One region of the Kribbella sp. NPDC000426 genome, then DNA from elsewhere that is predicted to be linked to it. Evidence: riboswitches for the same ligand, from Rfam matches in the RefSeq annotation. Region 1 holds a riboswitch; each other region holds the start of a gene.
What was found. A riboswitch is a leader RNA that binds a small molecule or an ion and turns the genes downstream of it on or off. The one in region 1 is predicted to bind ZMP and ZTP.

Region 2: linked by a shared signal. The riboswitch ahead of ABT313_RS29895 (5-aminoimidazole-4-carboxamide ribonucleotide transformylase) and the one ahead of ABT313_RS20330 (bifunctional 5,10-methylenetetrahydrofolate dehydrogenase/5,10-methenyltetrahydrofolate cyclohydrolase) in region 1 are both predicted to bind ZMP and ZTP.
Region 3: linked by a shared signal. The riboswitch ahead of ABT313_RS23255 (glycine hydroxymethyltransferase) and the one ahead of ABT313_RS20330 (bifunctional 5,10-methylenetetrahydrofolate dehydrogenase/5,10-methenyltetrahydrofolate cyclohydrolase) in region 1 are both predicted to bind ZMP and ZTP.

What each region holds. Positions count from the first base shown of each region.
Region 1 is NZ_JBEPDK010000004.1:232,257-239,598, forward strand. Features, by position in the region: gene dop (depupylase/deamidase Dop) at 1-71, shown strand, start outside; gene ABT313_RS20300 (ubiquitin-like protein Pup) at 130-339, shown strand; gene prcB (proteasome subunit beta) at 348-1,190, shown strand; gene prcA (proteasome subunit alpha) at 1,231-2,091, shown strand; gene ABT313_RS20315 (NUDIX hydrolase) at 2,088-2,696, shown strand; gene ABT313_RS20320 (nitroreductase family deazaflavin-dependent oxidoreductase) at 2,719-3,135, shown strand; gene ABT313_RS20325 (glycoside hydrolase family 84 protein) at 3,169-4,917, shown strand; ZMP/ZTP riboswitch at 4,917-5,002, shown strand; gene ABT313_RS20330 (bifunctional 5,10-methylenetetrahydrofolate dehydrogenase/5,10-methenyltetrahydrofolate cyclohydrolase) at 5,022-5,864, shown strand; gene ABT313_RS20335 (phytanoyl-CoA dioxygenase family protein) at 5,861-6,703, opposite strand; gene ABT313_RS20340 (helix-turn-helix domain-containing protein) at 6,769-7,342, shown strand, end outside.
Region 2 is NZ_JBEPDK010000006.1:248,673-256,014, forward strand. Features, by position in the region: gene ABT313_RS29870 (acetolactate synthase large subunit) at 1-244, opposite strand, end outside; gene ilvD (dihydroxy-acid dehydratase) at 530-2,197, opposite strand; gene ABT313_RS29880 (CHAP domain-containing protein) at 2,322-2,843, shown strand; gene ABT313_RS29885 (class I SAM-dependent methyltransferase) at 2,884-3,621, shown strand; gene ABT313_RS29890 (nuclear transport factor 2 family protein) at 3,640-4,011, shown strand; ZMP/ZTP riboswitch at 4,014-4,090, shown strand; gene ABT313_RS29895 (5-aminoimidazole-4-carboxamide ribonucleotide transformylase) at 4,092-5,018, shown strand; gene ABT313_RS29900 (phosphotransferase-like protein) at 5,008-5,541, opposite strand; gene ABT313_RS29905 (MMPL family transporter) at 5,620-7,342, opposite strand, start outside.
Region 3 is NZ_JBEPDK010000004.1:825,635-832,976, reverse strand. Features, by position in the region: gene ABT313_RS23265 (GbsR/MarR family transcriptional regulator) at 321-791, opposite strand; gene ABT313_RS23260 (DHA2 family efflux MFS transporter permease subunit) at 854-2,401, shown strand; gene ABT313_RS23255 (glycine hydroxymethyltransferase) at 2,394-3,842, opposite strand; ZMP/ZTP riboswitch at 3,871-3,953, opposite strand; gene ABT313_RS23250 (ABC transporter permease) at 3,996-5,192, opposite strand; gene ABT313_RS23245 (ABC transporter ATP-binding protein) at 5,176-5,880, opposite strand; gene ABT313_RS23240 (peptidoglycan-binding protein) at 5,877-6,965, opposite strand; gene ABT313_RS23235 (hypothetical protein) at 6,962-7,342, opposite strand, start outside.

The sequences.
Region 1 (7,342 bases):
GAGCACTTCTTGACCAATGCGACACCGCCAGTGACCTGGTTCGCACCATTACTGGGGGCGCTGCCGGGTAGGGTCGCTATAGAGAGATCGGTTGGGCGGTCTCTCCAGCGGTTCTAGGAGGTGTGTGCCATGGCGAAAGACGGCGGGCAGCAGCACAAGCAGCCCAAGCGTTCGTCGACCGAGGAAGAGGTCGACCAGGTCGAGGCGTCGGAGGACGTCCAGGAGCGCAAAGAGCGACTCGACGAGGACGTCGACTCGATCCTGGACGAGATCGACGAGGTGCTCGAGGAGAACGCCGAGGAGTTCGTCCGCGGATTCGTGCAAAAGGGTGGGGAGTGAACCGCTCGATGACTTCTGATGCCTCCGGCCGGTTGCCGGAAGCCTTCCTGACCCCAGGTGGCTCGTCGTTCATGGACTTCCTGGCCGGGCACGCGCCCGACCTGTTGCCGGGACGACGGGCCCTGGGTTCGGGTGACCTGTCCAGCGAAGTCCCGCACGGTACGACGATCGTGGCGGCCACCTTCCCCGGTGGCGTGATCATGGCCGGCGACCGGCGGGCCACGATGGGCAACATCATCGCCCAGCGTGACATCGAGAAGGTGTTCCCGGCCGACGAGTACTCGGCGGTCGCGTTCGCCGGCTCGGCCGGTTTCGGGATCGAGATGGTCCGGTTGTTCCAGGTCGAGCTCGAGCACTACGAGAAGCTCGAGGGCGCGACGCTCAGCCTCGACGGCAAGGCGAACCGGCTCAGCGCGCTGATCCGCGGCAACCTGCCGATGGCGATGCAGGGCCTGACCGTGGTGCCGCTGTTCGCGGGGTACGACCACGACATCAAGGGCGGCCGGATCTTCTCCTACGACCCGACCGGCGGGCGGTACGAGGAGACCCACTTCTACAGTGTCGGCTCGGGCTCGCTGTTCGCCCGCGGCGCGCTGAAGAAGCTGTACCGCGAGGACCTGTCCGAGACCGACTGCGTGACGGTGATGATCCAGTCGCTGATCGACGCGGCCGACGACGACTCGGCGACCGGCGGACCGGACATGCTCCGGCGGATCTTCCCGGTGGTCGGCGTGGTCACCGCGGACGGTTACCGGCGGCTGCCCGAGGACGAGGTGGCGGCGCTCGTCGACGCGGCCTGGAGCCAACGGCACCAGCGTCCCGACGGCCCGGCCGCGACGTCCCTGACCTGATGCTGTTGCCCGTCTCCCCGATCGAACTGACAGAGGACTCATGAGCGTTCCCTTCTACGTCTCGCCCGAGCAGCTGATGCGGGACCGGGCGGACTTCGCCCGGAAAGGCATCGCCAAGGGCCGCAGCGCGATCGCGCTGCAATATGCCGACGGCATCCTGTTCGTGGCCGAGAACCGCTCGCCCGCGCTGCACAAGGTGGCCGAGATCTACGACCGGATGGCGTTCGCCGCCGTCGGCCGGTACAACGAGTTCGAGAACCTGCGGATCGCCGGCGTGCGGCTGGCCGACATGCGCGGGTACTCCTACGACCGGCGTGACGTGACCGGCCGGGCGCTGGCCAACGCGTACGCGCAGACGCTCGGCGCGATCTTCTCCTCCGGCGGCGAGAAGCCGCTCGAGGTCGAGATCCTGGTCGCCGAGATCGGCAACACCCCGGCCGAGGACCAGGTCTACCGGCTCACCTACGACGGCTCGATCGCCGACGTGCAGGGGTACGCCGTGATGGGCGGCCCGGCCGACCAGGTCGCGGACTACATCGGCGAGCACTACTCCGAGGGCATCTCGCTCGCGGGTGCGCTCCGGCTCGCGGTCGATGCCCTCGGCCACGACGGCACCGAGGTCCGGCAGCTGACCCCGGACCAGCTCGAGGTCGCGGTCCTGGACCGGACCCGGAGCCAGGTGCGCAAGTTCAAGCGGATCTCCGAGGAGACGCTGGCCGGCATCCTGTCCGAGTCCAGCCCCGCCGAGGAGGCCACCGAGCCTGCGGGCGATGGCGACGGGGGCAAGACGGACGACGCCGCAGAGCCCGGTGCGTCGGCCGAGGACGCCCCGGTCGCCCCGCCGGCGGATGATGCACCGATCGCGCCGCCGGAAGATCCCGACGACAACCGTCCCCTGTGACGGATCAGCGCGAGACCTCAGCCGTCACCGACAACGTGGCGGCTGAGTCGTCTCGGCCCGGCGACCCGGTTCCGTGGCAGCTGCTGGGGGAGGAGCCGGGCTTCAAGCGCTTCTTGACCGTCCGGCTGCGGCGCTACCGGATGCCCGACGGCCGCGAGGTCGAGTGGGACGTGATGGGTCCCGAGGCAGGTATCACGTCCGGGATCACCGTGCTGCCGCTGACGCCCGACGGCCGGATCGTCACGATCCGGATGTTCCGGGCCGGCCCGGACGCCGTCGTCACGAACCTGCCGGGCGGCTTGGTGGAGCCCGGCGAGGAGGTGGCCGTCGCCGGCGCCCGGGAGCTCGAGGAGGAGACCGGCTACACCTGCGAGACGCTCGACGTCGTCGGCTGGCAGTGGTCCGGCGCGTCCTCGACGTTCCGCAAGTACGTCGCGATCGCGCGCGGCTGCCGCCCGGACGGCAAACAACAGCTCGACGAGGCCGAGGACTGCGTCCCGGTCGAGCTGAGCGTCGACGCGTTCCGTGCCGAACTGCGTACTCCGGGTGCGATGACCGGAATCGATGCGGCCTATCTCGCGTTGGACCACGCAGGACTTCTTTGAGCCAACTGCGGAGGTACCCGATATGAGCAACGCGGACATCATCACCGAGTTCCGGGACAATGACGGCAGGGTCGGCGGCAACTTCGAAGGCGCGCCGATGGTGCTGTTGCACCACCGCGGCCGCCGGAGCGGCGAGGAGTACATCGCCCCGACGATGTACCTGGCCGACGAGAACGACCCGGCCGTCATCTACGTGTTCGCCAGCAAGGGCGGCGCTCCCACGAACCCGGACTGGTACCGCAACCTGGTCGCCGCCGGCGAGAGCGTTGTCGAGGTCGGCACCGAGACGTACAAGGTGACTGTGGGCGAGCTGACCGGCGACGAGCGCAACCGGATCTACGCCGAGCAAGCGCGGCGCTACCCGGGCTTCGGAGAGTACGAGATCCGCACGGCCGGCATCCGCACGATCCCGGTCCTGAAGCTCACCCGCGCGTCTTGACGAGCAGGCCTGCGCGCTGAGTGGATAGGGGCTGTGACCCCTGAGCCTCAGCAGACCAGCACTCGCCCGGACGGGTTCGACCTCGGTGACACGGTCGGCGTGGTCCACGGCCCGACCACGGACCCTGACGCCGAACGGATCGTCCGCGAAACCCTGACCCGGGCCGGCGTGACCACGATCGTCGACGGCGAGGCCGTGGTGACGGTCCACATCGGCGGCACCGCTCTCGATGTCGAGCCCGCCGCCGGTCTGCCGGCCGAGGGGTACGTCGTTGCCGTCGGCGACCACCGCGTCGTCCTCGACGGCGTCGACACCCGCGGCACGTACTACGCGGCGCTGACTCTCGACCAGCTTGTCCAGGGCAACCATCTCGACGGCGTCGAGATCCGCGACTGGCCGACGTTGCCGTACCGCGGCTCGATCGAAGGCTTCTACGGCACTCCGTGGTCGCACGCGGACCGCCTCGACCACCTGGACTACCTCGGCGCGCACAAGATGAACACGTATCAGTACGCGCCCAAGGACGACGTCTACCACCGCGAGCAGTGGCGCGACCCGTACCCGGCCGACAAGCTGGCCGAGCTCGGCGAGCTGATCGAGCGGGCCCGGCGCAACAAGGTCGACCTCACCTTCGCGCTCTCGCCCGGTCTGTCGATCGCGTACACCTCCGACGAGGACTTCCAGGCGCTGATCGCGAAGTTCGAGGCGCTGTACGCGCTCGGCGTCCGGGTGTTCAACGTCCCGCTCGACGACATCGAGTACGAGAAGTGGCACTCCGACGAGGACGCCGCGAAGTACGGCACGGGCGGCGGCGCGGCCGGTGCGGCGCAGGCGGACCTGTGCAACCGCGTCCAGCGCGAATGGATCGCGACCAAGCAGGATGTTGCCCCGCTGCAGATGGTCCCGACCGAGTACTACGACGTCGAGGAGACGCCGTACAAGCAGGCGCTGCGTGAGCGGCTCGACCCGGCCGTGATCGTGCACTGGACCGGTACGGCGGTCGTCCCGGAGCGGATCACGACCGCACAAGCAGCTGCGGCGAAGGCGGTGTTCGGGCACGACATCCTGATCTGGGACAACTACCCGGTCAACGACTATGCCCATGGCCGGATCCTGCTCGCGCCGTACACGGGCCGCGAGCCCGGCCTCGCCGAGCACGTCGTCGGCGTGATCTCGAACCCGATGAACCAGGCCGCGGCCAGCAAGCTCGCCCTGTACTCGTTCGCCGAGTTCGGCTGGAAGCCCGCGACTTACGACGCCGACGCGTCCTGGCGTCGCGCGATCGCCGAGCGTGCCGGGGGAGACGTGGCCACGATTGCGGCGCTGGAGGTGTTCGCGGACCTCACGACGTACGACGGGAAGCTGCATCTGACCAATGCGCCGGTGCTGGCCTCGAAGCTCGCGGCCTTCAAGGCGACCTGGGACGGCGGCGACCTGGCCGGCGCGATCGCCGACCTGGAGCCGTACCTCGAAGCGATCGAGAACGCGTCTGCGCAGATCCGCAGCGGCGTGATCGACCCGGAGTTCGAGGCCGAGACCGACTCCTGGCTGGACGCCTCGTTCTACTGGGGCGGAGCCCTGCGGCAGGCGTTGCGCGTGTTCGAGGCGCAGGCGGAGGGCAACGAGTCGGACGTCGCGACGGCCCGGGACGAGATCGAGCACCTGATCACGCAGGCGAACGAGATCCGCGATGTCCGCCTGCCGCACAGCAAGGTGCCGCTCCGGATCGCCGACGGGGTGGCCGACAGGTTCGTTCGCGAGGCGGGCGGGCCGGTATCCTGAGGGCGGACCGCGACTGGCGCTGAGGTGGACGACCACCGGGGAACGGTCTGCCATCCGGCTTTCGCCGCGCGCCTGGGCACCCTTTGAGGACGAGGAGTGCGCAGATGACTGCCGAGTTGATGATCGGGACCGACCTCGCCGCCGAGATGGTGGCCAAGGCGGCGGAACGTGCTGCCGCGGTGCAGGAACGGTACGGCGTGCAGCCGTGCCTGGCGACCGTGCTCGTGGGCGACGACCCGGCGTCCGCGACGTACGTGCGGATGAAGCAGAACCGGTCGAAGAAGGCCGGGATCGCGTCCCGGAGCGTCGTCCTGTCGGCCGACACGACCACCGACGAGCTGGTCGCGGAGATCCGGAAGCTGTCCGAGGACCCGGAGGTGCACGGGATCCTGCTGCAGCACCCGGTGCCGGCGCAGATCGACGAGCGGGCCGCGTTCGAGGCGATCGACCCCGGCAAGGACGTCGACGGTGTGACCATGCTGTCGTTCGCGGCGATGGCCTTCGGTGATCCCGGGTTCCGGTCGGCCACACCCGGCGGGATCATGCGGCTGCTCGCGGCGTACGACGTACCGCTCGAGGGCGCGCACGCGGTCGTGATCGGCCGCAGCCCGATCCTCGGCAAGCCGGCCGGGATGTTGCTGCTGGCATCGAACGCGACGGTGACCTACGCGCACTCGCGGACCCGGGACCTGCCCGAGCTGGTCCGGACCGCGGACGTGGTGATCGCCGCGGTCGGCAAGGCCAACTTCGTCCGCGGTGACTGGCTGAAGCCGGGCGCGGTCGTGGTCGATGCCGGGTACAACGAGGGCAACGTCGGCGACGTGCACTTCGGGGAAGCGGCTGAGGTGGCTCGCCTGATCACGCCGGTCCCGGGCGGCGTCGGGCCGATGACGATCGCGCTCCTGCTCGAGCAGACGGTCGACGCCGCCGAGGCGCAGCTGGGTTAGCGGTCGCAGCCGCCGTCCTTGTCCGGGCGGGAGTGCGGCCGGGCGACGTCGTCGATGCCCTTGTAGGCGTACGGATCGGTCCCGGCGACCATCACGATGTCGCGGTAGTCGTGCTTGCCGACGTGTACGCCGGCCGGCACGGTCTGCCAGGGGAGCAGCGACTCGGCGCTCATGTAGTGGTTCGCGAGCGCCCGGCGGAGCCCGTGCCGGCCGGTGTTCGGCAGTGATCGGTGCAGTAGGTACCCGTTGAAGATCACTGCCGATCCGGCCGGTACTTCGACCGGGACGGCGTCGTCGTCGGAGTACGGGAAGTCGAACGCTTCGACCGTACAGTCGAAGCGGAGGTCGTCCTGCTCGCGATCGGGATAGAGGACACCACGGCGGTGCGAGCCCGGCAGCACCCACAGGCAGCCGTTCTCCACGGTGGCGTCGTCGAGCGCGATCCACGCGGCGGTCAGCGAGCGGTCCCTGGTCGGGATGAAGAACTCGTCCTGATGCCAGGCCTGCCCGGGCTTGCCTTCGGGCTTGATGAACAACATCGACTGCATCGCCTTGACGTTGGGCCCGATCACAGCGGTCAGGGTCTCGACCACGCGCGGCGCATGCAGTGCCGCCCGGGCAGCGTCGGATGCCTTGTGCGGATGGTGAATGCACAGGTGCCTGCGCAGTACATCCTCAGCGGGCTCGGTCGCCGGAGCGCGGCCGACGGTGCGGCACAGCTGCTCGGCCGCGGTGTGCAGCTCGGTCACCTCGTCGCGCGAGATGGCCTGATCGAGGACGACGAAGCCGTCCCGGTCGAAGGCCTCGACCAGCTCATCGGTGATCTCGGTGAAGTGCATCCAGCAACCGTCGCAGAGCACGCAGGACCGGCCAATGTCACGAACAAGCGCTTTACTATCTGTTCGTGACATCGCGACCGCCGGTGATCAGCGTGAACTCGCTGGTGCAGCTCGCGGACTACGCCCCCGGAGCGACGTACGGACCGCGCTGGCTGCCGAACTTCGAACTCCTCTGGATCCTCCACGGCTCCGCGCTCTGGCGGACCGAGGTGTACGACGACGTCGGGGTGCTGCAGACGACGGTCGAGCACGAGCTGCGGCCCGGAACGGTGGCGCTCGCGAAGCGCGGCAACCGGGACGCCTATATCTGGGACTGTGATCGCGGGTCGCGGCATGCGTACGTGCATTTCCAGATCGAGGACTTCGGCGAGCTCGGCGATCCCGCGGACTGGCCGCCTGTGCGGGCCATGTCCGAACCCGGTCTGCTCGCGGAGTTGTGCGCCTACACGCTGGAGCTCGCGACTGCGGCCGCGCCGGTGCGAGGCCTGAGCGATCGGCTCGTGGCGACGATGCTGGAGGTCTTCGTCGGCGATCCGACCGGCCCGCCACGTGCGGAGATGCCGGCGGCCGTCCAGCGCGTCGTCGACCATGTCGCGACCGTGTGGGCCACCGGCCCGCGCATCGTCCCGGTACAGGAAT
Region 2 (7,342 bases), on a different contig from region 1:
TGGTCGCGCCCGGGCCCGAGGTCGCCATACACACGCCGGTCTTGCCCGACGCGGCGGCGTACCCCTGGGCGGCGTGGCCGGCGCCCTGCTCGTGACGTACCAGGATGTGGCGGATCTGGGTCGAGTCGAGCATCGGGTCGTACGCCGGGAGGATCGCGCCACCCGGGATGCCGAAGACGGTGTCGACCCCGGCATGTTCCAGTGCGCGGATCAGAGCCTGTGCCCCGGTCAGCTGCTCACTCATGAGTGCCTTCCCTCAGTCCTGTCACGATGGTTGTACTTTTCGCGACCGATCCATCCTCGCTTGTGGCTGTCGACGCTGCGCTTCCGGGTCTCGGATAGTCGCATTGGCAACAAAAAACCCCTTCGGCCGGGTTGGCTGAAGGGGCGCGCTCGACTCGGTGGTCGCGTCAGTCGGCGCGCCGCACAAGTACGAGGAGAATCGATCGCATGTAGGCATTATTCGCCCGCGGACCGCGACCGGGTCAAGTTGGGCACCTCGGTGTCTCATATCCTGATACGGCCGTCCCTAGATGCAGACAGCTCCCTCCGACGCGGACCGGACCAGCCGGGTGTACTTCCCGAGCACGCCCTTGGTGATCGCCGGGGCGTTCGGGGTCCAGCCCTCCTTGCGGCGCTCGAGTTCCGCGGCGTCGACGTGCAGGTCGAGGGTGCGGTTCGCGACATCCAGGGTGATCCGGTCACCGTCGCGGACGAACGCGATCGGCCCGCCGTCGACGGCCTCGGGCGCGACGTGGCCGACGCAGAGCCCCGTCGTACCGCCGGAGAAGCGGCCGTCGGTGAGCAGCAGCACGTCCTTGCCGAGACCCGCGCCCTTGATCGCGCCGGTGACCGCGAGCATCTCGCGCATCCCCGGGCCGCCCTTCGGTCCTTCGTACCGGATCACGACGACATCGCCGGGGTTGAGATCCGGTACGGCGTCCATCGCGGCGCGCTCGCCGTCGAAGACCCGGGCGGTCCCTTCGAACACGTCGGAGTCGAAGCCGGCGCTCTTCACGACCGCGCCCTCGGGGGCGAGTGAGCCGTGCAGGATCGTGATGCCGCCGGTGTGGTGGATCGGCTTGTCGAGCGCGCGGATGATCGTGCCGTCGATGTCCGGCGGGGCGATGTCGGCGAGGTTCTCCGCCATCGTCTTGCCGGTCACGGACAGGCAGTCGCCGTGCAGCAGGCCGGCGTCGAGCAGCGCCCGCATCACGACCGGGATCCCGCCCACCCGGTCCACATCCGTCATGACGTACCTGCCGAACGGCTTCAGGTCGCCGAGGTGCGGGACCTTGGCGCCGACCCGGTTGAAGTCGGCCAGCGTCAGCTCGACCTCCGCCTCCCGGGCGATGGCCAGCAGGTGCAGGACAGCGTTGGTCGAACCGCCGAGAGCCATCACCACGGCGATCGCGTTCTCGAACGCTTCCTTGGTGAGGATCTGGCGGGCGGTGATGCCGTTGCGCAGCAGGCCGACAACGGCCTCTCCGGACTTGCGCGCATACCCGTCGCGACGACGGTCGACAGCCGGCGGAGCAGCTGAGCCCGGCAGCGACATACCGAGGGCTTCGGCGGACGCGGCCATCGTGTTCGCGGTGTACATGCCGCCACAGGCGCCTTCGCCCGGGCAGATCGCACGCTCGACCGCGTCGACCTCGTCGCGCGTGATCAGGCCGCGAACGCAGGCGCCGACCGCCTCGAACGCGTCGATGATCGTGACGTCCTTGTCGCCGAGCTTGCCTGGCATGATCGAACCGGCGTACAGGAACACGCTCGCCAGGTCGAGGCGCGCGGCGGCCATCAGCATGCCGGGCAGCGACTTGTCGCAGCCGGCCAGCAGCACCGAGCCGTCGAGCCGCTCGGCCTCCATCACGGTCTCGACCGAGTCCGCGATGATCTCCCGGCTGACCAGCGAGTAGTGCATACCGACGTGGCCCATCGAGATGCCGTCGGAGACGCTGATCGTGCCGAACTCGAGCGGATACCCGCCGGCCGCGTGGACGCCTTCCTTGACGGCCTTGGCGAGCCGGTCCAGGGACAGGTTGCACGGGGTGATCTCGTTCCAGCTGGAGGCGACCCCGACCTGCGGCTTGGCCCAGTCGTCGTCACCCATCCCGACCGCGCGGAGCATCCCGCGGCTGGCGGTGGCCTCCAGTCCGTCGGTCACTGTCCGGCTGCGGGGCTTCACATCGACCATGCGGCTCACTCTATGCCTTCGTAACTTAACAACGCTGTGATTGCATTGTGTTGTTAGTTAATTACATACTGACGTTGCTGGCCGCCTGGGGGAATGTGTCCCAACCATCGAACGGAGCAAGCTGATGCGCCCCACATTGCGACTCCTGCTGACCGCGGTTGTGCTGTCCCTGGTGGGTTCGCTGCCCCTGACCGCCACGGCGGCGGATACCCGGACGAAGATCGTGAACGCCGCCAACGGCGAGGTCGGGCAAGGCGAGACGCCGCCCGGCAGCAACTGCAATCCGTACGGCGCCTGCGAGTCCTGGTGCGCGCACTTCGCCACCTGGACCTGGCGCAAGGCCGGGAGCGACATCCCGAACTACGGCTTCACCGGTGATATCTACACCTGGGGCCAACGGAAGGGCCGCGCCCACTCCGGCAATACCGGCATGAAGCCCGGCGACATCGTGCTCTACGGCACCGGCCCGCAGAACACGAGCACCAGCCTGCACACCGGCGTGGTGGTTGCTACCGGCAACGGCAAGATCACCACGGTGGAAGGCAACTCGCACGACCAGGTCCAGAAGCTCGGCCCGTTCGACCCGAAACACGCGAAGAACGCCGGCCGCCCCGGCAACATCTACGGCTGGGTGTCCGCGGAATAGTCGAGTGCGATCCGGCCGCAATGTCTTTAGCATTCCGCGGGTGACCGACGATCCGTACGGCGACGAAGAACTGGTGGGGTTGTACGACCTCGACAACCCCGCCGGTGCGGACCACGCCTACTACCGTGCTCTGGCTGCCCGTGCTCGCAAAGTTCTGGACTTCGGTTGCGGCACGGGCCTGCTCACCCGCTCTCTCGTCGCGCCCGGCCGTGCGGTGATCGGCGTGGACCCGAGCCCCACGATGCTCGGGTACGCGCGCCGGCAGCCGGGCGCCGATGCGATCACCTGGATCGAAGGGGACTTCCGCGCCGTCGAGCAGACCGCCGACGCCGACCTCGTTGTCAGCACCGGCAACACGATCATGCACATCGGCAACCAGGCCGAGGTATTCACAGCACTCGCGGGCGCGTTAAGCCCAGGCGGCGTGATCAGCTTCGAGTCCCGCAACCCCGCGGCGCGCGCGTGGGAGCAGTGGACCCGCGAGTCGACGTACGGCGAACGCGACACACCCGTCGGGCACCTCGTCGAGTGGCTCGACCTGCTCGAAGTCGCCGACGGCCGGGTCGTGTTCGACGCCCACAACGTCTTCCCCGACGGCCACGACGCCGTCTACCGAAACACCCTCCACTTCCGCTCCCCCGAAGCCATCAGCACCGACCTGTCCGAGGCCGGCTTCACAGACATCACCGTGTCCGGCGGCTGGCACCAGGAACCGGTGACCGACGAGTCCCGCCTCCTCGTCTTCCACGCCACCAAACTTCCGGGCCACCAACCGTGACCGACCTACGCTGAGCCAGTGGACTTACTCGAGGCCTACATCGACGGCTGGCGACGGCACGACAACGCGGCCGTGCTCGACACCCTGACCGACGACTGCGTCGTGATCGAGTGCTACGGGCCGGTCTACCGCGGTAAGCCGCGGGTCGCGCAGTGGATGGACGCCTGGTTCGGTGCGGGCGGCACCGTCGACACGTGGGAGATCACGTCGCGCGCCGCGACCGGTGAGGTGCTGGTCGCCGAGTGGCACTTCGAGTGCACGTGGAAGGGCGATCCCGGTGCGTTCGACGGTGCGACGATCGCGCGGCTCGACCGGGGGCGCATCGCATACCTGCGCGAGTACGCCACCACGGCCCCGCTGTACGACTGGACCGGCGCGTGGCGGGACTAAGCTAGCCGTACCGCGACTGGCGAGGGTGGGGTACCACCGGGGAGCGAAGAGTAAGGCGTCGTCCGCCTGGGCGCCTCCGACTGACCTCGGAGGTCCTTGTGCGTTATGGGATGAATCCACACCAGGCGGCCCGGATGGCGCCGGTCGAGCGGGCGCCGTTCACGGTGGTTGCGGGCGAGCCGTCGTACATCAATGTGCTGGATGCGCTGACCGGTTGGCAGCTGGTGCGGAAGGCGGCGGCGACGTTCGGCGTGCCGGCGGCTGCGTCGTACAAGCATGTGTCGCCGGCCGGCGCGGCGCTCGGCGGGAGCGTGGTCGAGGCTTATACGCGGGCGCGGGACGCTGATCCGAAGTCGTCGTACGGCGATTTCGTGGCGGTCTCGCATCCGGTCGACGCGGAGCTGGCGGCGGTGTTGAAACGGGTCGTGTCGGACGGGATCATCGCGCCCGGGTACGACGAGGGCGTGGTCGAGCTCCTGGCCGCGAAGAAGCGCGGGACGTACCTGGTGCTGGAAGCGGATCCTGCCTTCGAGCCGCCGGCCGAGGAGGTGCGCGAGATCTACGGCCTGCGGTTGACGCAGGAGCGGGACGCGCTGCCGTTGACGCGCGAGCTGCTGGACGACTCCGTGCCGGACGACGCGGCCCAGGACCTGCTACTGGGGATGATCGTTGCCCGGTACACCCAATCCAACACCGTCGTGATGGTGAAGGACGGGATGGCGATCGGCATCGGCGCCGGGCAGCAGTCCCGGGTGGACTGCACGCGGCTGGCCGGCGCGAAGGCGCAGCTGTGGTGGTCGCGCCGGTCGGACGAGCCGCTGACCGGTGTCTCGATGGTGTCCGACGGCGCGCTCCCCTTCACCGACAACGTCGAGGAGGCGCATCGCCACGGCGTCACCCACATCGCCGAGCCGGGCGGCTCGATCCGCTCACCCGAGGTCGCCGCCGCCTGCGCCGACCTCGGGATCACCTGGTCGGCAACCGGAGTACGCCTGTTCAGGCACTGAGCAGGTAGTCGCCTGAGGCAACAGCTTTGCGGACCGCGGCGGCCGTGGCGGCGGGATCGAGTGTCGAGGTGTCGATCGCGTGCGACTCGAGTTCGCCGAGGTCCGCGAACACCCCGTGCATACCGGTGAGCGCATCCACATCCGTCAGCTCCACCCCGCCCCGTGCCTGACCTCGCCGCAGCGTGGTGTGCAGATCCGGCCGCAGGACGACGTACGACATCCGCCAGTCCCCCGCGACCGCGCGGAACGGGGCGAGGAACCACGGGCCGATGACGCCGTCCACCACCACGTCGTACCCGCCGTCGGCGTAGGCACCCACGGCGGCGACGATCACGTCCATGACCACTTCGTTCTGGTGCTGCGCCTCGGCCAGCCAGGGTGCGACGAAGCCGGTGCGGATCGCGCGGTAGAACTCGTCGGTCGTCACATGGACCGTCGGCCGCGGCGCATCGGTCGCCACGAGCCGGGCGACGGTGGTCTTGCCGGAGCCCGGCGGGCCGGTCAGCAGGAGGACGTTGCTCATAACGCCCGACGCTAACCAAACCCACCAGCAAACTGCAGTCTTTTCTTTTCCGGCGGTGTCAGCCGGTGTCAGCCGCTGTCAGCCGGTGACGTCGATCTTCTCGCGTTCCGGCTCCGGCGGTTCTTGCGGGGCGGGCGGCGGGCCGCCCTCGAGCTGGATGTCGGGAACGATCCGGTCGAGCCAGCGCGGCAGCCACCAGGCCCGGTCGCCGAGCAGCGTCATCACCGACGGCACCAGGATCATCCGGACCACGCTGGCGTCGATCAGCACGGCGACCGCCATCCCGACGGCCAGCATCTTCACCGTCGGGTCGTCGTCCAGCACGAAGCTCAGGAAGACCACGATCATGATCGCGGCCGCGGTGGTGATCACCCGGGCCGTCGCGCCGATCCCGATCGCCACCGCGCGATGACTGTCCTTCGTCGCGATCCACGCCTCGTGCACCCGGGACAGCAGGAACACCTCGTAGTCCATCGACAATCCGAACACGATCGCGAACATCAGCATCGGCACGAACGACGGGATCGGCACGTTCTCGTCGATCCCGACCAGCGACGATCCCCAGCCCCACTGGAAGACCGCCACGATCACGCCGTACGCCGCTCCGACCGACAGCAGGTTCAGCACCGCCGCCTTCACCCCGATCAGCAGCGAGCGGAACGCGACCGTGAGCAGCAGGAACGCGAGCAGGACCACAGCCCCGATCAGCCACAGCATCCGGCTACCGACCTTCTCGGTGAAGTCGACGTACCCGGCCGTGGTGCCGACGACGTACGTCGGTTCCTGCTGGCCGGACAGCACGTCGTCGCGGATCCGGTTGACCAGGTCCTCGGTCTCCTTCGACGACGGTGAGGTGGTCGGGATGACGTTGATGACGGCCGTCGTACCCGCGCTGTTCGTGTTCGGCGGCTGGACCGCCGCCACGCCGGGAGTCTTCTGCAACGTGGCCGAGAGCCCGCTCAGCAAGGTCTGCTTGTCACCCGAGGACGGCAGCTGTACGACGACCGTCAGCGGCCCGTTGGCGCCCGGTCCGAACCCGGTGGCGACCAGGTCGTACGCCTTCCGGCTGGAGTCGCCGGCCGGGTCGGTGCCGGCGTCGAGCTGGCCGAGGTTCATCGACAGCAGCGGGATCGCGAGGATGAGGAGCACCAGGGTCGCGGCGATGCCGTACGGCCAGGGCCGGTCGCTCACCTTGCGGCCCCACCGCGCGAACGCGCTCTGCTCGTGCTTGGCGTCGCGGCGTTCGCGTTCCTCCGCGCGGTGCTCGGCGATCGCGGCGTCGTCGCCCAGCCCGGCCTCGAGCTCGCGCTCCTCGGCGAGGTGATGGCGGTCCTTGCGGTTGAGCACAGTGAACTTCGCCAGACCGAGCAGCGCCGGAATCAGCGTCAGCGCGGCCAGCACCGTCACCGCAACCACGATCGCCGACGACAGACCGAGCGCGCCGACGAACGGTACGCCGGACACGTACAACCCGAGGATCGCGATCACGACGGTGCCACCGGCAACCAAGATCGCAGCGCCCGACGTGGACTCGGCCCGGCCCGCCGACTCGACGACGCCCATGCCGTCGTCGAGCTGTTCTCGGTGCCGCGAGACCAGGAACAGGCCGTAGTCGATCGCGACGCCCAGCCCGAGCAGGGTCGCCACCGTCGGTGCCGAGACCGGGAAGTCCTTGACGGCGGCAAGCAGCCCGAGCACCGCCAGCCCGCCGCCGACGCTGAAGACCGCAGCCACCAACGGCAGCCCGGACGCGACCACCGACCGGAACATCAGGAACAGCAGCAACAGCGCGAGCGCGAGA
Region 3 (7,342 bases), 590 kb from region 1:
CTCGTCCGCCGAGATCGCCCGCGCCAGCCTGGCTGCGAACGAGGTCCGCGCCCGCAGTTCGGACCGTGACGTGACGGGATGATCGGTCCGCCCGGTCATCGTCTCGAGCTTGTCCATCACGAACGTCTCGCCGTGCGGCCCGATCCGCCCCCACTGGGTGACCTTCAGCGACGGGCGGTCCGCGCCGCCGGTCAGTGTGTTGAGTGCACGTAGCGCGGCGATTCCCACCCGGTACAGCGGGACGCGGCGGCGCATGATGCGCGTCTCCCAGCGGGTTCGCTCGTCGCTGTCCAGCCACGCGGTACCGACGAGGTGCCGGCTCATCCGGGATGGTCCGCGCGCCAGTTCTTGATCATCTGTTCCATGTCGGTGTGGATGAACGCGAAGAAGTCCGCGGCCTCGGTCAGTCGGCGGGCGACAGGGGAGTCGGCGGGGAAGAGGCCGGCGCCGGAGCGGCTGGTCGCCTCCCATTCGCTCAGTGCGAGGTTGCGGCGCTCGAGGATCGCGGCGAAGACATCCTCCCGGATCCGGTAATGGTCCTTGCGCGACCCGGGCAGCCGCTCGCGCGAGATGAACGACACCTGCAACAACTGCCGGACGGCGCCGGACACCGCCGGCTGGCTGATCTTCAACGACTCGGCCAGCTCGGCCGCCGTCATCGTGCCGGTCGGACTGACCAGCATCGCGCCCATCACCCGGGCCGACATCGTCGGTACGCCGCTGTTCGCCAGCACGCCCGCGAACCGCTCGACGAACTGACTCACGGCCTCCGGGCTCGGTTCCTCCGCCATGGTTGAAGCTTACAGTAATCTGATCTATCGCAACTATCACAAAATTCTGATAATTTGAATCCATGACCTCGACCATCGACACCGGGGCGCCGACGCTTACCGGCGGCCGCCGCTTCGGCGTACTCATCGCTTTGTGTCTCGCCGTCCTCGTGCTCGGCCTCGACACGACCGTGCTCAATGTCGCGCTGCCGACGCTCGCGAAGGACCTGGACGCGTCGACCAGCCAGCTGCAATGGATGGCGAACAGCTACAACCTCGTCCTCGCGGCGCTCCTGCTGCCGGCCGGTCTGCTCGGTGACCGGTACGGGCGGCGCAAGATCATCGCGATCGCGCTCACCTTGTTCGGCCTGGCGTCGCTGGCCTGTGCGCTGTCCGACTCGGCCGGCCAGCTGATCGCGGCCCGCGCGTTCCTCGGGATCGGGGCGGCGATGATCGTCCCGGTCGCGCTGTCGCTGATCACCGTGCTGTTCCGCACCGAGGAGGACCGGAAGAAGGCGATCGGGTTCTTCGTCGTTGCCAACAGCATCGGTATGCCGCTCGGCCCGATCGTCGGCGGCCTGCTGCTCGATCACGCCGGCTGGCAGTGGATCTTCCTGATGAACGTGCCGATCGCCTTCGTCGCGGCGCTCGCGGTCACGCTGCTCGTCCCGGAGACACGCAGCTCGAACCGGCCGGCGATCGACTGGCTCGGCATCGTGCTGTCGAGCACCGGTCTCGCGGCCCTCGTGTACGGCGTGACCAAAGCCGGCGAATCGTCCTGGTCCGACGCCGTCACGATCGTGTTCCTCGGGCTGGCCGTCGTACTGATCGCCGGGTTCCTCGTCTGGCAGCGGCGTAACCGTGAGCCGTTGATCGAGCTCCGGCTGTTCGGCGAGCGGGTGTTCACCGGCGGCGCCGTACTGCTGACGGTGTCGGTGTTCGCGATCTTCGGGTTGCTGTTCACGATGCCGCAGTACTTCCAGGGCATCAACGGATCGGATGCGTTGCACACCGGACTGAAGCTGCTGCCGTTCATCGGCGGGATGACGATCGGCGCGAAGCTGGCGTCTCCGGTCGAGTCGAAGGTCGGCACCCGGCTGGTGGTGATGACCGGGTTCGTGGTGATGGCGGCCGGGTTCGCGCTCGGCGCCTTCACCGATCTCGGCACCGGGTACGGGTACACGGCGATCTGGTTCGTGGTGGTCGGCTTCGGGCTCGGGTGTTCGATGCCGCAGGCAATGAACGCGGCGCTCGGCGTACTCGATCCGGAGCGGGCCGGGACGGGATCAGGACTGCTGCAGGCGTTCCGTCAGGTCGGCGGCACGGTCGGCGTCGCCGTACTCGGGACCGTTCTCAACTCCGTCTACCGCCACAACATCGACACCACCGGCCTGCCCGCGCAGGTCGCTGAAGCGGCCGAGAAGAGCCTGGGCGGCGGACTCGCCGTCGCCGCCCAGGCCGGCTCCCCGGACCTGCTCGCCAACGTCCGCGACGCCTTCATGACCAGCCTGAACACCACGATGTGGGTGTCGACCGGCATCGCGATCGCCGGTGCCGTGCTCGCCGCAGTACTGATGCCGAAGAAGCAGGCTGCCCGCCCCCGGGAGGACGGGCAGCCGGTGATCAGTTGAGCTCGAGGCCCGGGTACAGCGGGTGCTTGTCGAGGATCTCGGCCGAGGCGGCGCGGGTCTTGTCGGCGACGCCGTCGGCGAGGACGTACTTCGCCTTCGAGGGGGCGCCCGCGGACGTGGTCGTCGGGGTGGTCGCGGACAGCACGTCCACGATCAGCTCGGCGACCCGGTCGAACTCGTCGGCGCCGAACCCGCGCGTGGTGAGGGCCGGCGTACCGATCCGGACGCCCGAGGTGTACCAGGCGCCGTTCGGGTCGCGCGGTACGGCGTTGCGGTTGGTGACGATGCCCGCGTCGAGCAGCGCGGACTCGGCCTGCCGGCCGGTGATGCCGTACGACGAGACGTCGAGCAGCACCAGGTGGTTCTCGGTGCCGTCCGTCACGAGCTTCACGCCGCGCTTCATCAGGCCCTCGGCCAGGACGACGGCGTTGTCCGCGACCGCCTGCGCGTACTCCTGGAACGACGGCTGACGTGCCTCGGCCAGCGCGACGGCCTTCGCGGCCATCGTCTGGCTGAGCGGCCCGCCCAGCACCATCGGGCAGCCGCGGTCGACGGACTCGGCGTACTCCGGCTGGCACAGCACCATGCCGCCGCGCGGACCGCGCAGCGACTTGTGGGTCGTGGTCGTGGTGACGTGGGCGTGCGGGACCGGATCGAAGTCGCCGGTGAAGACCTTGCCCGCGACCAGGCCGGCGAAGTGCGCCATGTCGACCATCAGCGTCGCGCCGACCTCGTCGGCGATCTCGCGCATCTTGGCGAAGTTCACCTTGCGCGGGTACGCCGAGTAGCCGGCGATCAGGATCAGCGGCTTGAACTCACGCGCCTTGCGGGCGACCTCGTCGTAGTCGAGCAGGCCGGTCTCCGGGTCGGTGCCGTAGGAATGCTGGTTGAACATCTTGCCGGAAATGTTCGGCCGGAAGCCGTGGGTCAGGTGACCGCCGGCGTCCAGCGACATACCGAGCATCTTCTGGTCGCCGAGCGCCTTGCGGAGCTTGGTCCAGTCGTCCTCGGACAGGTCGTTGACGTGCTTCGCGCCGGCCTCGGCGAGCGCCGGGGACTCGATCCGCTGCGCGAGGATCGCCCAGAAGGCGACCAGGTTCGCGTCGATGCCGGAGTGCGGCTGGACGTACGCGTGCGGCGCGTCGAACAGCGCCCGCGCGTGGTCCGCGGCGGTCTGCTCGACCGTGTCGACGTTCTGGCAGCCGGCGTAGAAGCGGTGCCCGATCGTGCCCTCGGCGTACTTGTCCGAGAGCCAGTTGCCCATCGTGAGGAGCGTGGCGGGGGAGGCGTAGTTCTCGCTCGCGATCAGCTTCAGCGAGGACCGCTGGTCGGCCAGCTCGGCCTTGATCGCGCCGGCGATCGTCGGTTCGACCGCGGCAATCACCTGCAGCGCGTTGTTGTACGCGGCCGACGCCGCGGCCGCATCGAAGGGTTGAGTCATCGTTGTCTCTCCTGCGGTTGCAGTGGGTCGAAGGCACCCAGGCGCACGGTGCCGACGGGTTTCGCTCCCCGGTGGTTCTCCACCTTCAGCGCGCCAGTCGCGACGCCCTCACCCTAGCGTGTGCGGGCACCCCTGGTGTGCGCGGTACACGGGTCAACCTGCGATCCGCAGAGCCGCCGCCGGAGCCAGTTGGGCCGCTCGCAGCGCCGGGTACAGGCCTGCGATCAGCCCGACCAGCACAGAGGCTGCCAGTCCGAGTCCCACTGGCAGCAGCGGGACCTGTACGGCGACGGCCTGGCTCATCGCGGCGACCCACGTGACCGCCAGCCCGGCGATGCCTCCTGCCAGTGCTCCGGACAGGCAGAGCAGCGTGGACTCGATCAGGATCAGACCGCCTACGAAGCCCCGGCCGGCGCCCAGCGCGCGGCGCAGACCGATCTCCGATCGCCGCTCGAGCACCGACACCACCATGGCGTTCGCCACCCCGACACCACCGACGAGTAGAGCCACCGCGCCGAGACCGAAGGCGAGATCGTTCAAGGCGTTCTGTGCCGTGAGGCGAGCGGCCAGGAGGTCGGACGGGCGGCCGACCTGCACGGCACCGGGGTCCTCGGGCGAGGTGGTCGCCGCGAGCAGCGCATGCACCGGCCCGACCTTGTCCGGATCGGCACGCAGGTAGATGCGGCTCGGGCCGCCGCCAGCGTCGAGCCTGGTGTGTGCGGCGCGGTCACCGATCAGCACGGCGCTGTCGAGTTCCGGCGCGAGCGGTGCGTCGGCCAGGATGCCGAGAACGGTCGCGACGACAGTACGGCGCCCATCCGCCGTACTCAGCGTGACCAGCCGGTTCGGTCCGGCCGTGCTCATTCCGAGCGCTCGGGCCGCGCCGGAGCCGAGTACGACGGCCGGGTAGCGGCTGGTGGCCGCGTCGAGGAAGGCGCCATGCGTCACGTGCAGGTCGAGGGTGGCGGTCAGGTCCGCCGAGACGGCGATCACCGCAAGCCCGTTCGTGTCGGCCACCGGTACGAATGGGGTACGCCGGGCGATCCAGCCGGACTGATACGCGACAGGTGACAGCTGCTGCACACCCGGGATGCGCCGGAGCATCGCAGGCGACTGGGAGGGCAGCGGCGCCGGCTGGTTGTCGATGGTGTTACCCGAGCTGACTGTCAGCAGGTTCCCGTCCTGACCGAGCTGGTTGAGCAAAGCCTGCCGAGTCGTTGCGGGGATCGCCACAACGGCGACCATCGCCGCCATACCGAGAGCGATGCCACCGGCGCACAAGGCACTGCGTAGCGGCCGGGCCCGCAGACCGCGGACAGCCTCACCGACGAGATCAAGAGTGCGAGACATGACGCACCCCCTGGGCGCTGTCGCGACGGAGTACGCCGTCGCGCAGCTCGACCTGGCGCTGCGCGGCCGCGGCAACCTCGCGGTCGTGAGTGATGACGATCAGCGTGGTGCCGGCCGAGTTGAGCTCGCGGAGCAGGCCGAGGATCTGACCACCGGTCGCGCTGTCGAGGTTGCCGGTCGGCTCATCGGCCAGGATGAGGGTCGGAGACCCGACCAGAGCGCGGGCGATCGCGACGCGTTGGCACTCGCCGCCCGAGAGCTGGCCTGGCAGATGGTGCCGGCGGTCACCGAGGCCGACGCGCTCACAGGCCTCCGCGGCGGCCGCCCGGCGGCTGCGGGCGGTCATCGAGCGGTAGAGCAGCGCATGCGCGATGTTCGCGAGCACGTCGCGATGGGGGAGCAGGAAGAACTGCTGGAACACGAAGCCGAGGTGCCGTGCACGGAATCCGGCCAGCGCAGTGTCCGAGAGCCGGCGGGTGTCCGAGCCGGCGATGTGGACCGCTCCGGTGGTCGGCCGTTCCAACGTCCCGGCGATCTGCAGCAGGGTGCTCTTTCCCGATCCGGACGGTCCGACCACGGCAACGAGCTCGCCGGGATCCACCCGGAGCGTGAGATCGCGCAGCGCGGTCGTCTCGGGGTTGCCGGCGTACGTCTTGGTGACTCCGATCAGCTCCAGTGCGGACGTCATGAGGCCGCCACCACGACCTGGGTGCCGGCGGTGATTCCAGCGCCGGCCACCTGCACCATCGTGTCCGTCGAGACCCCGCACTGCACCGCGACATCGCCGCGGTTCACCACGGTGACCGCGAAACCTCCGTCCGGCCGGGCCAGCAACGCCGTGATCGGCACTGCGAGCGCGTCCTTCACCTCGTCGAGCGTGATCGCGACCTGAACCGGTGCCGAGCTGTACGCCGCCGCGAGCGACGGTCGCTCCAGCCGGACCGTGGCGTTGACCACCGCGGTCTGCGGCCCGCCGTTGCGGGAGTCCGGCGCGTCGGACTCCGGCAGCGTCGCGACGCGGTCCACCGCGCTGACGGTGCCCGGTGCCCTGGTCACCGCATCGGGCAGCGTCACGGTCACCGATGCGCCACGGTGCAGGAGGTAGGCCTGGTCGACCGGAACCGGTACTTCGACGAGCAGTACCGGTGACGTTGCCGACAGCAACGGCATACCTGGTTGGACCGGCGCTCCCAGGTTGGCCTGGACGGCGCTCACCCGGAGCGGAACGGCGGCGAACACGAGCTGGCCGAGGTCGACGGTCCCGGTGCGCGGGAGGTGGTGTGCACGCTGCCAACGGCGTACTGCGGTCTCCGTACGCCAGGTGTACTGCGAACTGCCGCTGACCGCGGGGTGGTACCCGAGCCGGGCGAGTGCCGTGTTGAGTTGGGACACGTCCGGACCGCGGAGCCCTCGGCGGAGTGTCCGCCACAACGGACGGGCACCGGCCAGAACTGGGATCGCGCGACCGTCGGCCTCGTACAACGTGCCGTCCGCCGGGATCACGGCGCCTGGCGTGGGCAGCCAGGTGAACGCCTGGGCGGAGGTGGTGGCGACCAGGTCGACTGTCGGACCGTAGCTGATGGTTCCGTAGTACTGCCTGGTGGTCCGCAAGTTCGTGCGGACCACTGCAGCCGTAGAGAGCTTCGCCGATTGCGGCACTCCAGCGGCGGGCTCGGTATGGAACGGGGTCCGTTGCGAAGCCCAGCCGCCCGCGATGCCGGCAACGACCGAGAGGCTGACGCCGACCAGCACGGTCCGGCGTGAGGTGCTCACTGGCCCGCCAGCTTGTTCAGCTGGGACGCTTCGATCTCGTCGTCGAGCAGCGTGCGGCAGGCACGGAACGCCTGCTGGACAACGGCTGTCTGTTTGTCGGCCCCCGGCGGCAACTCGTCCGCGCTCAGCCCGAACCCGTGTCCGGGTACGTATGCCGTCCGGGCGTTCGGGTCCTTCATCTTCGGCAAGCCGTTCTGCCGCAGGCAGCGTGCAGCCTTCACTCCGGCGGCGATCAGTGTGGCCGGCGCAGGTGGCTGGGTCTGCGGGTTCCAGGTCGCAGCGCGCAGTTGCTGTTCGCAGTCCGACAAGGCGCTGCGCAGTACTCCGCTCGCCGCGTCTTGGAGCGGACGGTAATCGGTGAACACCTGGCCGGTCGC